2 regions of the Flectobacillus rivi genome follow, and region 2 is predicted to be linked to the other one. Evidence: riboswitches for the same ligand, from Rfam matches in the RefSeq annotation. Region 2 holds a riboswitch; the other holds the start of a gene.

Region 1 (7,656 bases), on a different contig from region 2:
TTCTGGTTGACGAGCGATTGATTCCATTGCACGACCACCGATGTTACCGATACCTAAACCAGCACCGATAGCTACTAAACCAGCACCGATACCTGCTAAACCTGTACCTAAAGAAACTTCAGCTAAAATTGACAAAAGTGACATGATTGTTATTTGTTTATGTAAGTGAAAAAAATTATTTACTAATTAAAAATATGAATTTAAGTATTAATGTGCTTTAGGCTATATGCCGTAGGCATTAGGTCAAAAAAAAACTACTATAATATACGAACTTACGCTTAAAGCATATAATAATTCTATTTTGCCCACTAACTTAAATCTTAGTGATGATCATCGTGGTGATGCTCTTCAACTGCTGAACCGATGTAGCTTGCAGTCAACAACGTAAAGATGAATGCTTGCAAGAATGCTACTAACAATTCGATAATGTTCATAAATACTGCAAATGCACTAATTACTGGTGTTACCGTCCAAATCTTCAAGATGAAAATCAAACCAATAAAACTCAACATGATGATGTGACCTGCTGTAATGTTAGCAAACAAACGAATCATCAATGATACTGGCTTTGTAAATACACCGATAATTTCTACTGGAGTTAAGATCACCAACAACCATTTCGGAACGCCAGGCATTGCAAAAATGTGTCCCCAATAAGTGCTTTTACCATTTAAGTTGGTAATCAACAAAGTGAGTACTGATAATACTAATGTTACAGCAATGTTACCTGTTACGTTTGCTCCACCTGGTAATAGACCCAAAAGGTTATTAATCCAAATAAAGAAGAACAATGTTAACAAATACGGAAGGAATCTTCTGTAATGTTTTTCTCCGATGCTGTTTTTAACAACTTCATCACGAATAAAGATGATGATTGGCTCTAACCAAGACTGCAATCCTTTTGGAGCTTTAGTTCCTCTTTCTTTATAAGCGTTACCAACACTAATAAAAATCAAAAGCAACAATACAGCACTAACCAACAAAGAAGCTACGTTTTTGGTAATTGACAAATCCAATACATGAGAACCATCTTCAGCATGCAACTTGCCGTGCTCTAAGATTAATCCTTCATAAGCTACTGGATTTCCGTGCTCATCTTCCAATTTGCTAGAAGAAAATACTTTTACACCATCCTTTGTATAAGCAATCACAGGAAGATGTACACCGATGCCATGTGCAAACTCCCACTTGTGGTCGTCGGCAATGTGGTGCATAATCATGTGACCTAGGTCAACTTTGCCCTCTGCGTGGGCTTCAGCACCTGGAGCATGTTCGGCTGTTGCCTCTACGCCATGAACTGCTACTGTTGAATCAGCCGTAGCGGAAGTTGCTGAGTGATGCTCGGATTGTGCAAATACTGAAGTAGCAAATAAAAATAAAAATGCTACAATATTTGAAAAATATAATTTTCTCATCTCGACGTGGGGGATGAACGTATAATGGTTTATGATTTTGACTTTCTTATTCGTATGCTTTACTCCACCTGAAAATCAACAACTTATACTAATTATTAACACAGGGCCTATGAAAAGTGTCGCAAGTTACGATACAAATCGTAGATTTCAAAACCTGTGTAACATAAATAGAGTACAAAAAAGTTGCTAATAAATGTATATATGTCAGGAGTGTTCTTATATATGAAGAATCCAATAAATGCTAGACTCAAAATTAAGCGAGCACCAATACTTCCCATGTAAAACTCAATAAAATGCTTTCGGTCGTTGGCAAAACCTTGTTGCATCAATAAATGATTGAAATAGGAAAGTGTGGCATAAAATGCCAACATGAACCACTTATCAGCATGGATATATTCTGATAAACCAATGTATGGAGCCAAAAAGAAGATTAGACCAACTATAACAGTCAGTATGATGATGCGTAACATTGTAGGTTCTGAATTTTTCCGCAAAGATACGTAAAACCTTCATTCAGAAATGAAAAAGGGGAATAAATTACTGCAATTTATTCCCCTTTTATTGTATAAGATTATCTTACGGCTTTGAGCTTTTAGCTATGATATTTAAGTTTAAGGAAATACTGAACCCATAAGCTAATAGCCATGAGCCTAATACCTCTCAAATATACTACCTTACCAAATATTCATTTTGAGCAACACCAACTCGCCCTTGATTTGACATTCCTTCTAATTTGATGTTCATATTACCTTTGGCATCGCTATTCCAGAAGCTTGTTGTGGCTTTACCTGAAGCATCAGTCGTAATATTGGCATTCCAATATAGTGTAGAACGATAGTCTGGACGAACGTGCTCTGGCTTAGCTTGTCCATATTGTGGGGCAAAAAACTCTCTGGTCATGGCATAGCCCATACGCTTCTGAATTTTTACACCATCAATATTAGATTTGCTCCAGTCGTAATTGGCATTCCCTTTTCTTGTCAATACCGAAACAACACCGTTGCCTCCTCTAACACCAAAAATAGAAGCATCTGCTCCTTTCAATACATCGATACTTTCTACATCGCATGGTGGCAAGGTATTAATTACATCACTACTTACTTGCATACCATCAATCAAAAATAGTGGGTCATTAGAGGCATTAATAGATCCTTGACCTCGAATTAATACAGAATAGGTTCCCATACCCGTCTGTATTACCTGAACACCTGGAATTCGACCTTGTAGCATTTGTAAGACACTAAACATACCTCCGCAAAGGGTATCGTCTACTTTTAGGGTATTACTGGCTTGCCCATAAATTTTACGGCTATCTGTTGGCTCTTTTTTGGCCGTTACTGTTACTTCTTGAAGCATTTGTACTTTTTCAGTAATGAGCTTTTTTTCAAGTTCTATGGATTCTCTTGAGTATTTTAAGAACGTCGCAAATGCATTGGGGTCAAAAATTCTCACCTCATTAGGGATTTGGAGAGGTCTTGTTTTGGGTAACGAAAGAGCTTCGTCTATCGTTAGGGTCAAATTACGAGCACCATTAGCCTTTACCGCCTGTAGATACACATCTACACTATCCGTAAAATCTAAGTTATAAAAACCATATCTACCTAATGAATCCACACTTGTCATGGCTATGATAGGGTTTTCTTTAGGCTTTTTCAGCATCAAAGTTAAAGTAAGCTTATCTGTTACTTTGCCATTAGGGCGAAGTGCTTTTCCTGTAATTTCTAATCCTTGCTCAACGAAGTAATCCATTTTTGGTTTGACATCATTCAACATTTGTTGCCAAGTAAATCGGCGCCAACCTTGCGTCATCATTAGCAAGTCAAGGTGTAAATGACGGTTTTCTTGTGTGTTGTCAAAATAATATTGTGGTTGCTCTACAGAGCCCTGTATTTGTTGATAATACTGTCCACTCAACGATTCTTTGACTTCTGAGTTTAGCAACACGTAAGTCAATATATTGTCAGCATAAGGCTCACCTTTTACTTGTGAGGCATCAGTGACTGCTACAGAAAAAGTCCCTTGAACAGGTTTACCTTCGGCGTCTTTTACTTCGATATTCAAATCTACTTCCTCGCGACTTTTATACTCTGTTTTATTCGAAGAAACATTCACTTGTAATGTTCTATTACCATGCTCAACAAATATCAATCTTTCACAAATGGGTAATCCTTCGGGCGAAAATAAAGTAATTTGCACTACCCCATCATCAGGAATTTGATTTTTGGGAATATTTGCAACAAAACTTTTACTTGATTCTGAACCTTTTGCAATCATACAAACTTCTCCCCGTTGTTGCACAATGATAGGAAGTTCTTTTCCTTGTCCAGCAGATTTAGGACTAGAGTTTTGAATATAAAGTCGGATTTTATCCTTATACGTCACATTGTCTACACTCATGATGTAGCCACTTTTTTGAGGTTGGGGTAACTCTTGCTTGATATAGCTACCATCTGATTTTTTTACGTAAGCTGCATATATATTATTAGCTTCAGGATGAAAATTGAACACCCCATGTCCTAAATGAGCTGTGCTAAACACCCCCACAGTGTCTTTATCATTAGCCAAAACGAAACCAGAGGTTTCAACGCCTTTCCCTAATTTATTCACCACTTTGAAGGCTAATCTACTTTCTAGGTTTTCAACCAGATATCCGCCTTCTGGGAAAAAGCTAATAGAAGCTACCTCATTGAGAGCCTGAGCTTTATTCTCATTCATAGAAGACATATTAGTATTTTGCCATACTCGCACATCTTTTTCAAAAAATAGAGATTCTGAAAAGTTTCGCATATAATTGGTGTAGGCTCTTATGCGATAAAGGTCGTTTGCAAGAGTATCTGGCAATTGAATATCACCCACCGAAACGGCCAAAGCTTTGAGAACTTTGTGAACTATCACTTTACCTGTAGCAGGCTGTACCAAATCTACATACAGTACTCGACTCACCGAGTCAACACCATTAGACGAAGCATCGAACAAATAGCCTTTTAGCCACATAGTTTCACCAGCCATGTAATATGGTTTATCCAAATGGAGATACACTTTTTCTTGAGGATACGAATAGCGGTATTTAGTTAAAGTAGCACGAAGTTTTTCATAAACAGGTTGCTCTTGTGCATGTGAGGCGTTTGTAAAACACAGCAGGCTTAATAAAGTAATAAAGCAATAGGTTAAATTGTTTTTCATTGCAATTGGTTTGATTTAGAACGGTAAAATGGTTCGAACTAGCGATTTAAAAAAAGAAAAGCGAAATTACAACGATTTCTTGATGACTGGTAGTGTTTGAGGTGCCACAAATAGTGCTTTTAACCGAGAGCCAATTCTCAAAATGATAAACTCTTTAAGAAACGTTTGCATTTTCGAGATTCTAGCTATTATATTTGCAACATCAAGTCAATTACTCTTCACAAAAGGTAGTAGTTGATTTATAAAGAAGAAGGGAGAGAATAGGCTCTATGAACTTCTGGCAACCTACTGATTCGTAAAGGCAAGGTGCTAATTCCTACCCAATAAATTCATCATTATTGGGAAATATAAACCAATTACGAAACTAATCCAGCTACATTTTTACATTCTGCTGTTCAGTATTCGTCAGGTTTACGATGTATCGTTTCACTGTCACAATTCATTGTGGCTATATGTCTGTACGCATCCATGAAAAAATTTATTCCAATTACCGTAGGCAGCTATCTAGTTGTCCATGGTTATGACGAGCACAATCGAGAAATCATCGAAAGTGTCGAGGTAGAAAAAGCAAGTTTAAAAATTGTAGCAGTCGACCGTATTCAATCTCTGAGCGAAAAATATATTTTAGTTACAGGGGCATTTGGTCGTTTGATGTATTGGGAATATGAGGAGTCTTTTGAGGAGATTTCAGCCAAACTGATGGAGAACTAAAGAAGTTGGGTGCGATGAGTTGTTTCTTTCATTTCTAAGTTAAAAACAATAGCTCGTATCATTTTCAATAACTTCCAACGAAATGTTTTCTTCTTGATTCGTTATTATTATCAAAAACAGCATCTCAATTCGTGTTAAATACGTCAATTTTTAAACATCATGCTCCTTTCAAACTCGAAGCAGGAGGAGTTTTGCCAGAAGTTGAATTAGCTTATCAAGCGCTTGGACAGCTCAATACCGACTGTTCGAACGTGATATGGGTATGCCATGCTTTTACAGGTAGCCAAGATGTAGCAGATTGGTGGCAAGGTTTGGTCGGCAAAGGCAAATTGTTTGACCCTGAACAATACTTTATTATTTGTGTAAATGTACTGGGGTCACATTATGGAAGTACAGGTCCACTTTCGATTAATCCCGTAACTGGCGAGCCATATTTTCATACTTTCCCAACCATTACGATACGTGATATAGTCAACTCATTTGATTTATTGAGAGAGCATTTGGGTATTTCAAAAATCAAAACTTGTGTTGGTGGTTCTTTGGGTGGTCAGCAGGCTGTGGAATGGGCGATTTCTCAACCTGAGCTTATCGAAAATTTGATTTTGATTGCGACTAATGCCCAACATTCTCCTTGGGGAATTGCCTTCAACGAGTCTCAAAGAATGTCTATTGAAGTAGACCCTACTTGGACAGAAAGCCACCCTCTGGCTGGTATTAATGGCATGAAAGCCGCTCGTGCAACAGCTTTGATTTCATATCGTAACTACGAAACTTATGGTGTAACCCAAGCTCGTCGTGAGGAAGGTCTGGACAAAACCTATCGTGCGGTGACCTATCAGCGTTATCAAGGGGAAAAACTAGCCCAACGATTCAATGCTTTTTCGTACTATGTCTTATCACAAGTAATGGACTCGCAAGATGTGGGTCGTGGAAGAGGTGGGGTTATCAATGCGCTTTCGCAAGTCAAAGCCAAAACCTTAGTGATGGGTATTAAATCAGATGCACTATTTCCTATTAATGAGCAAGAATTTTTGGCTAAACATATTCCTGGCGCTACATTTCAGGCTTTGGACTCGTTATATGGCCATGATGGCTTCTTAATAGAAAATGAATTGATTACGAAAGCCATTAAAATTTGGCAGAAATTTATTAAATTGGATGTCAATCCAATGTATTCATTCTTCAAAGCTCTTGAAGACCGTCCGAGAACATTAGTTGCTCATGATTAATGAGTTTTGAATAAAAAGTTACAAGCTAGCAATGGCTTCGAAAAAATTGTTTACTACCTGACTACATATATTTTTCTTTACCAAAAAAGCTGGCATCACTGCCAGCTTTTCCATTTTATTTTCTTTCGTAAAACAAAAATCCGTTTTCCTCTTTGATCAATCGTAGATTAGGGTGTGCTTTCATGGCACTATCTGCTGTAATTTTCATCACAAAATACGCAGGTTTGTCTAAATGAGGTTCATTCAATAAGTAAGCCTCTGTTTTAGGTTTCTGAGGTTGCTTTTGGAAATAGAACAATTGTGCATACGACTTGAATCCTATCGGCTCTACATATACATCTTTACCTTTCAAAGACTCATAAAAACTTATCGCAGCACGTTGAGAATACCCTTCGATTTTACTTACCACTACCGCCGAATAACCAAACAAACATAAAGCCGTGGCGATATACAAACCTCGAATATTGCGCATACTTACCATGACTATTACCGACACAATATAAGCCAAGCCCATGTATTGCTCCCATCCACCCCAAGTAATCTTTGCACTGAGATTTGCTACGGCAAAATCATCTTTGATGTATGGAATCAATTGAGCTGCATACTGACCTACTAATGGTACTGCTGTAAGAGCAATGGCCATCACCAAACCAATAAAGAACAGACCAAAACCCGTGAATTTTGACCACTTCCAATTTCCTGATAGTAAGTTGTTGACATGGTACGCCGCCAAATACGACACAGGAAACCATGCCATTGATGAATAATGAACAATCTTGGTCTTCACAATCGTGAATAAAATCATGACTACCCAAAACAAATAAATCATCCATTTTCTAAAATATTCTCCTTGAGAATTACCCGACCCTGAGGTTCCCAATGCACGAATCGCCAACACTGAAATAGGAAAACAGCCTACTAATACTACCACAAAATGATAATAGAATGGCTGTTCATGTCCAGCATCACCTGTGGTCAATAAGCGAATTTGATACTGAATAAACTCTACAAATAAACCCCATCCATTTTGATAGATAGATAGTCCAAACCAAATACAAGCCACCAAAAAGGCAATAGCAATAGCCGAGAAAAATGGTTTAATCGCATCTTTTAAGAAA
Region 2 (7,656 bases):
TTCTTTTCTTGAGCAATGACTTTTGCAAAGCCTGTTTGCCAGTCATTTTCTAAAAAATAATATGCCTGCTCTGGTGTTGTCGAAACCTGAAACGGTAACTGTGGCACCAAACCAACTGGATTACGTTCCAATGAGTGAATCTCTGGCAAGGATTGATAAGTATCCGAATGAGGTAATTGCAACGATGAGGTATTTGACTGCAAAGAAGGTGATATACCACTTCCTGCCACAGACTGAGGCACTCGACCTTGCCCCGCAAAATGTGGGTCAGGCAAGCTTGTTTGTGGATCTGCGATGTTTACTTCATTACCTTGTGCATAAGCAGAAGGTGAAATGCCTTTACCCGCCAAAGACGAAGGAACGTGCGGTTCGCCCGCGTAATGATTGTAATTTCCTTGAGAATGAGATTGTTGACGGCTCAAATCTATGGCATTAACATTATTTATACTTCCCAAAGGTGGTACACCTTCAGGTCGTGTGTCAGGTAATGTGTTATGAATCGGAGCCGAATTGGGCCATTGTTCGGGTACTGCGCTGATAGGAGATTCGGTATTAGGAACCTCTTGGAAGAACTTGTTGGCAAGTTCTTCCAAGAATCTCACATCAGGTAACCCTTCTGGATTAGTATTTATACTCATGGTAGTTTCCTATTTCTACGTCCTCTAATACAGCTATAGCATCATCAACCAAAATGGCTAGAGAACAATACAGTGAAATCAAATAAGAGGCAATCGCTTTGTCATTGATTCCCATAAATCTTACTGATAAGCCAGGAGACTGTTCGCCTGGTAGGCCCGGTTGATAAAGCCCAACTACACCTTGACGACTCTCGCCTGTACGAAGCAATAAGATTTTTGATTTTCCATTTTCAATAGGCACTTTGTCAGATGGAATCAATGGAATACCTCTCCAAGTGATAAACTGCGAACCAAAAAGTGATACTGTTGGAGGTGGAACACCACGACGAGTACACTCACGACCAAAGGCTGCAATAGTCAATGGGTGTAACAAGAAAAAACCAGGTTCTTTCCAAACTTTTGTCAAAAGTTCATCCAAGTCGTCAGGTGTTGGTGCACCCTTACGTGTTTTGATGATTTGAGAAGGAGCTACATTATTAAGCAAACCGTATTCTTTATTATTGATTAGCTCACTTTCTTGACGCTCTTTAATTGTTTCTATCGTCAAGCGGAGTTGCTCCGAAATCTGATTATATGGTTTACTGTACAAATCAGATACCCTTGTGTGTACATCCAATACCGTATTAACAGCACTAAGATTGTATTCTCTAGGGTTTTCGACATAATCTACAAACGTATGAGGAAGAATGCGCTCATCTCTTGCCGAACAATCTACTTCTACGCTAGTAGCATCTTTTACCTTATTGAGGCGATAAACACCCGACTCTACAGGAGTCCAGTTGAGTAAACGAGTCAGCCAACGAGGCGAAATAGTAGAAAGCTGAGGAGCCGTACGGGTAGCAATGGCGAGCTGCCTTGCAGCTACATCGCCTAAGGCTGTTTGTGCTTTGTTTTTGGTTAAATCAGACATAAATAAATATTTAAAATATAGATTAAGTAGATTAATAATAAATCGAAAGAGTTCAACATGACATAAAATTGATATTCTATGTCTGGACTGTGATACTTATCCCTAATTTACTATTAGTCATTACCAAACTGTTCAAGAGAAATAAAGATCAGAATAATATGTTTAACTATAATTTTCTAGTCTATTTCCTCAAAGAAGTATTGTATGGCAAATATATAAAATATTATTCTATAAAAACTATAGACTATATATGTTTTATAGAATAATATTTTAATTTGATGAATTAGATAGCTCAATGATCGCGTTACTTCCTCTAATTTCTATAAAATGTGTTCTGTAAATCAAGCTATTATATATTTTACTATCTTTTGGTCAACAAAATTCTAAATATTTGAAAATGTAATCACCTTCACGCGTTTAATTATGTTTTGGGTTCTCAAAACAAAAGATTTATTTTAATTTTTTATAAATTATTTGGAAGTAATTCTATTTATAAATACATTTGTCCTATCGAATAAATAGATTAAAAGATTTATAAAGAATGAAGAGAGAGGTTAGGCTCTATGATCTTCTGGCAACCTGTTAACCACCAATAAGGTGCCCCAACCTAATTCTAAAGATAAATCTTTGGCCGAATGTCACAAGATTATAAATTCTGTTTTCCAAAACTATTATAGTTTTGGAGAAAGAATTTGGGCCAAACAATTCCATTTTTAAAACTTAAGTAAAGAACCATTTTTGAATCGACCTAAAATACGTTACACATTTGTGCAATAGGTATTCCTGTCTGGTTCAACAACTGAAACAAAATTATATAATCAATTAATATACTTAATCTATATATTTTATAGATTAATAAATCACTTATGAAAACAACTAAAAAACTACTCTCTATTGCTTGCTTGTCGATTACTACATTGGCAGCGAATGCACAAAGCAAATTCATCAAAGAAGGTTCATGGCGTGGAACTTTCAAAGTAAACGAGGTTCAAGTTCCTTTTAATTTTGAAGTAAAAGGAAAAGATGCAGAGCATGCAACTTTCACCCTCCTAAATGGAAGTCGTCGAGATGACTTCCATGTCAAGCAACTCTCAGAGGATTCAGTTTTTATTAAAATGAATACCTATGATGCAGCATTGGTAGCCAAAATTCATGAAGATGGTTCATTGTCTGGGGTTTATAAAAGTTTGGTACCCAACTTTAGAGGAAACTTCCTACCTTTTACAGCCGAATACGGCAAAACCTATCGCTTTGTAGAACCAAGTAAAGAACAAAAAGCCAATCATAATCTTTCAGGCAAATGGGCTATTAAAATCAGTAGTAAAGAGCCTGTAGCAGACCAAGTGGCTATTTTTGAACAAAAGGGAAATAAATTGAAAGGCGTTTTCCTAAAAGTTACTGGCGATACTCGTGAGCTAGAAGGTATTGTTCAAGGGGACGAGTTTACGCTAACAGGATTTTCAGGGCCTAGTCCGTGGCTGATTCGAGGCAAAATCAACCCCGACAAAAGTATCTCTGGAGAAGTGGGTCTTGGTATTTACAACAATGTAAAATTTGAAGGCGTAAAAGATAGCAAAGCAGAATTGCCTGATCCTTATGCTCTTACCTATTTAAAACCAGGGTATGAAAAATTAGATTTCAAACTTCCTGACCTAAATGGAAAACTAGTTTCATTGAGCGATGAAAAATACAAAGGCAAAGTGGTCATTGTTGAAATCATTGGTACTTGGTGTCCTAACTGTACCGATCAAACACAATTTTTATCACCTTGGTACAAGGCCAATAAAGACCGTGGAGTTGAGGCAGTTGCCGTAGGATTTGAACAAAAAGATGACCTAGAATATGCCAAATATACTTTGGGCAAACTTCGTGACAAGTATGATATTCAATATGATATCCTGTTTGGTGGTATTGCAGATAAAAAGGTAGCATCAGAAAAATTCGAAGCTCTTAACAAAATGATTGCCTTTCCTACCACTATTATTATAGGAAGAGATGGTAAAGTCAAGCAAATCTATACGGGTTATACAGGTGAGGTAACAGGCAAGTATTTTAAAAAGTATGCCAAAAAATGGAATAAAGACCTCGATAAATTGATTAATGAGCCTGTTCCAAGTGCTGAGTTGTCATTAAAATAACGCTAATATTCAAACATTAAATTACACGAACAATGGTAAAAAAAGTATCTTTCCTATGCACAGCATTGATAGCTCTCACACTGGGCGTATCTGCTAACGATGGCAAAACTAAAGGCGCTGATGCTACGTATACAGTAGACAGTCAAGCAAGTCATTTGGTTTGGACTGGCAAAAAAGTAACGGGTTCACACACAGGTAATATCCCCTTGAGTACGGGTTCGTTGGTGGTATCCAATAGTAAATTCAAAAGTGGTGCATTTGAAGTTGATATTGCCTCGCTTACTGTAACCGATATTACAGATAAGGATGGCAATGCCAAACTGGTAGGGCACCTCAAAGCCGAAGACTTTTTTGGTACAGATAAGTTCCCTAAAGCCAAATTTGTTACCTCTTCTGTAACTCCTAAAGGTGGTGAAAACTATGAAGTTACGGGCAAATTAACCATCAAAGGAATTACTAATGAAGTTAAGTTTCCTGCGGTGATTAAGGTGGAAAAAAATAAAGTTACAGCACAAGCTAAAATTGTGGTAGACAGAACCAAATACGGTATCAAGTTTCGTTCGACAAATTTCTTTGAAAACCTTGGCGATAAAGCTATTGACAATGATTTCGAATTGAATGTCAATTTGGTGGCAAATGCTGGCAAATAACTCATATTCTTGATGAGATAATGGGCAGATTTTTTCATCAAGTACAACAACTGAGGTATATTAGCACCTCAGTTGTTCCAAAATACACAACATCAGTATGAAAAAGATATATATCGTTTGTTTACTCCTACTCTTCACAAACGCCATACAAGCGCAAGAAACAGATATTGATAAAATTGTCAATTGGAACTTTAAAATCACCAATAAAGATTTTAAAATCGGCGACGAAGTAGAACTCGTTTTTAGCTCATCTATCGAAAAAGGATGGTCACTCTATTCCTCTGATTTTAAAGGAGATGTAGGTCCACAGCCTACCGTTTTTCAATTTTCAGAAAATGGTTCTTTTGAATTAAGCTCTGATATTCAGCCTATTGCACCTTTGAAAAAGATTGATAAAAATTGGGGAACAAAGGTTTCTTATTTTACACAAAAAGCAGAATTTAAGGCAAAAGTTCGTTTGGTCGAACATAGTTATGATATTTTTGGCGTCATAAAAGGACAAGTGTGTCATCTTAAAAAAGGCATTTGTGTTCCTTTTGAAAAAACTTTTCAGTTTAACTAGACACATAAAGGCTTCTATTTATTGATTGAAGATTCCCTTTAACAACAATCAAGTTGATTTAAAATTACGAGCTTCTTTTTGCCTATTGCGTACAGCTAAAAGATTTATAGACAATTATTTAGAAACTAAGCCATGAGAAAATACCTCTTCATCGTTGGGGTAATAGCTGTAGCATTGATGAGTTTTCAATTCAATACAACAGACGACGAACCTAGCAATAAGGTAGCTTTGGGAGAGAAACTCTTCTTTGATCCCATATTATCTTCTAAAAAAACCATTAGTTGTGCTTCATGCCATAAGCCCGAATTAGCTTTTGCCGATACCACACAGTTTAGCCCTGGCGTAGATGGCATTCTGACCGATCGAAATACTCCTTCGGCGATGAACTTGGCAGGCAGGATACATTTATTTTGGGACGGTCGAGCCAACTCATTAGAAGAGCAGGCAATACAGCCCATTATTTCAAAAACAGAAATGAATTTACCTATTGAAGAAGCAATTGCTCGTCTCAAAGAGGACAAAGTATATAGTAGAGCGTTCAAAAGAATTTATAAATCTCAGCCAACAGAAAAACTCTTGGGCGATGCCCTTGCCGCTTACCAAAAAAACCTAGAAACTGCCAATACTCCGTATGACCGTTATATCAATGGCGACGATTCGGCTATGAGTGCGTCGGCTATTCGTGGGCGACTACTTTTCATCGGAAAAGCCAACTGTGCCAATTGTCATGCGGGTGAGGACTTTACAGCTGATAGATTCAAAAATATTGGACTGTATGATGGAAAAAATCTACGAGATGTGGGTCGCTCAAAAATAACAGGCGACTCTACTCACGTAGGACATTTTAAAGTGCCAGGCTTAAGAAATGTGGCTGTAACACCACCATATATGCACAATGGTATGTTCAAAACGCTCCGTGAGGTGATTGAATATTATAATAAGCCTGATGCAGTGGTCAAAAATGGTATTAATCGTGATTTGTCGTTGAGTACTCCTCTAGGTCTTAGTGCGCAGGAAATTGCTGATATTGAGGAGTTTCTGAAATCATTGACAGACGACAGATTCAAAAAATAATAATTTCGTAATTCAATATATTGTTCAACATCCAAACCCCTTTGCCATGAAAGAAATTATCAAGTTTCACTTGGTTTATCATGACCAATGCCTCTAATCCAAACTTTTCGTAATTCTTAAACGGTCCACCATCAGATATGCTTTTGCCAATGGTTAAGTGGTGGTGGACTTTAAATCCTTCTCTCTTTTATGAAAAACACATTGCTCAAAGGAGGTTTACAAATCTCCCTTCTATCGCTATGTCTAGCGAATCCCTCGTTGGCGAATCAATCCCCTGTTCTTAAGGAAGGACGATGGCGCGGAGAATTTAAAGTCAATGAAACTAGGGTGCCTTTCAACTTTGAAATCAAAGGAAAAACACTTGATGAGTCAACACTTACCCTACTAAATGGTACTCGTAGAGACGATTTCAAAATTAGTACAATTGCAGGCGATAGTATTTTTGTAAAAATGAATACTTACGATGCGGCTTTAGTAGGAAAGGTTGACGAAAACGGTCATTTTAAAGGTGTTTACAAAAGTCTTGTACCTAATTTTAGAGGAAATGCACTCCCTTTTGAAGCCGAATTTGGTAAAACTTATCGTCATGTCGACCCTAGTCAAAATATCAAACCTGCTACAAATCTCTCAGGAAAATGGAATGTAAAAATCATTAGTAAAGATCCCAATGCTGCCAATTCGGTAGCGATACTTGAACAGAAAGGCAACAAACTGACAGGAGTACTCATGACTGTAGTGGGCGACACACGTGAATTAGAAGGTACTATTCAGGGAAATGAATTTAAACTTTCGGGTTTCACAGGACCGAGTCCCGTAGCGATAAAAGGCACAATCAATCCTGATTTAAAAACCATTAGCGATGGCGAGATCAGTTTCGGTATTTATGTGACTCAAAAGTTTGAAGCTAGTAAAGATAATAAGGTAGAATTGCCTGATCCTTACAAACTTACCTTTTTGAAGGAAGGATACAAAAAGCTTGATTTTACGTTTCCTGACCTCAACGGCAAACCTGTTTCGCTAAGTGATGACAAATACAAAGGGAAAGTGGTTATTGTCGAAATTATAGGCACATGGTGTCCCAATTGCACCGACCAAACTCGCTTTTTGGCCCCTTGGTACAAAGCCAACAAGCAACGAGGTGTCGAAGCTATTGCCATTGGGTTTGAGCAAAAAGATGATTTAAACTATGCCAAATATACCTTAGGCAAGCTTCGTGATTTCTTCAACATTGAATATGATATTGTTTTTGGAGGTATTGCCGATAAAAAAGTCGCCACCGAAAAACTAGCAGCACTCAACCGTATGGCTGCTTTTCCTACTACTATCATCATCGATAGAAATGGTGATGTTCGTGAAATTTATACAGGATATACAGGCGAAGTCACAGGAAAATATTTTAAACAGTACACGAAAAAATTCAACAAACTCCTCGATGGTTTGATTGCTGAGCCTAATCCTTATGAAAACTCAACTATCACAACTGCAAGTATAAAAAAATAGATGGATACGGGTAAAGAGGTAATTCATAAAGATTAAAAGCAATCGCTAGCTTCTTTACCTGTATGCTATTTTTCGCTCTAAAACACATTATTAATGAAACAAAATACTACTTTACTCTTTATACTTTTATCCTTGTTTAGTATAAGCAAGATTTTTGGACAACAAAGAATTGTTATAGGAAAAG

Evidence for each region. Region 2 has a riboswitch for S-adenosylmethionine ahead of QM481_RS24050 (peroxiredoxin family protein). Riboswitches for the same ligand answer to the same signal wherever they lie in the genome.
Region 1: linked by a shared signal. The riboswitch ahead of QM481_RS15040 (hypothetical protein) and the one ahead of QM481_RS24050 (peroxiredoxin family protein) in region 2 are both predicted to bind S-adenosylmethionine.

What each region holds. Positions count from the first base shown of each region.
Region 1 covers NZ_JASHIE010000010.1:167,466-175,121, reverse strand. Annotated here, with positions in the region: gene atpE (ATP synthase F0 subunit C) at 1-144, opposite strand, end outside; gene atpB (F0F1 ATP synthase subunit A) at 321-1,415, opposite strand; gene QM481_RS15050 (hypothetical protein) at 1,523-1,885, opposite strand; gene QM481_RS15045 (TonB-dependent receptor plug domain-containing protein) at 2,085-4,598, opposite strand; SAM riboswitch class I at 4,835-4,952, shown strand; gene QM481_RS15040 (hypothetical protein) at 5,067-5,309, shown strand; gene QM481_RS15035 (homoserine O-acetyltransferase family protein) at 5,441-6,538, shown strand; gene QM481_RS15030 (ArnT family glycosyltransferase) at 6,654-7,656, opposite strand, start outside.
Region 2 covers NZ_JASHIE010000023.1:53,012-60,667, reverse strand. Annotated here, with positions in the region: gene QM481_RS24060 (family 2A encapsulin nanocompartment cargo protein cysteine desulfurase) at 1-638, opposite strand, end outside; gene QM481_RS24055 (family 2A encapsulin nanocompartment shell protein) at 622-1,548, opposite strand; SAM riboswitch class I at 2,078-2,174, shown strand; gene QM481_RS24050 (peroxiredoxin family protein) at 2,415-3,686, shown strand; gene QM481_RS24045 (YceI family protein) at 3,719-4,336, shown strand; gene QM481_RS24040 (protein-disulfide reductase DsbD domain-containing protein) at 4,434-4,898, shown strand; gene QM481_RS24035 (cytochrome-c peroxidase) at 5,031-5,972, shown strand; gene QM481_RS24030 (peroxiredoxin family protein) at 6,162-7,472, shown strand; gene QM481_RS24025 (TonB-dependent receptor) at 7,566-7,656, shown strand, end outside.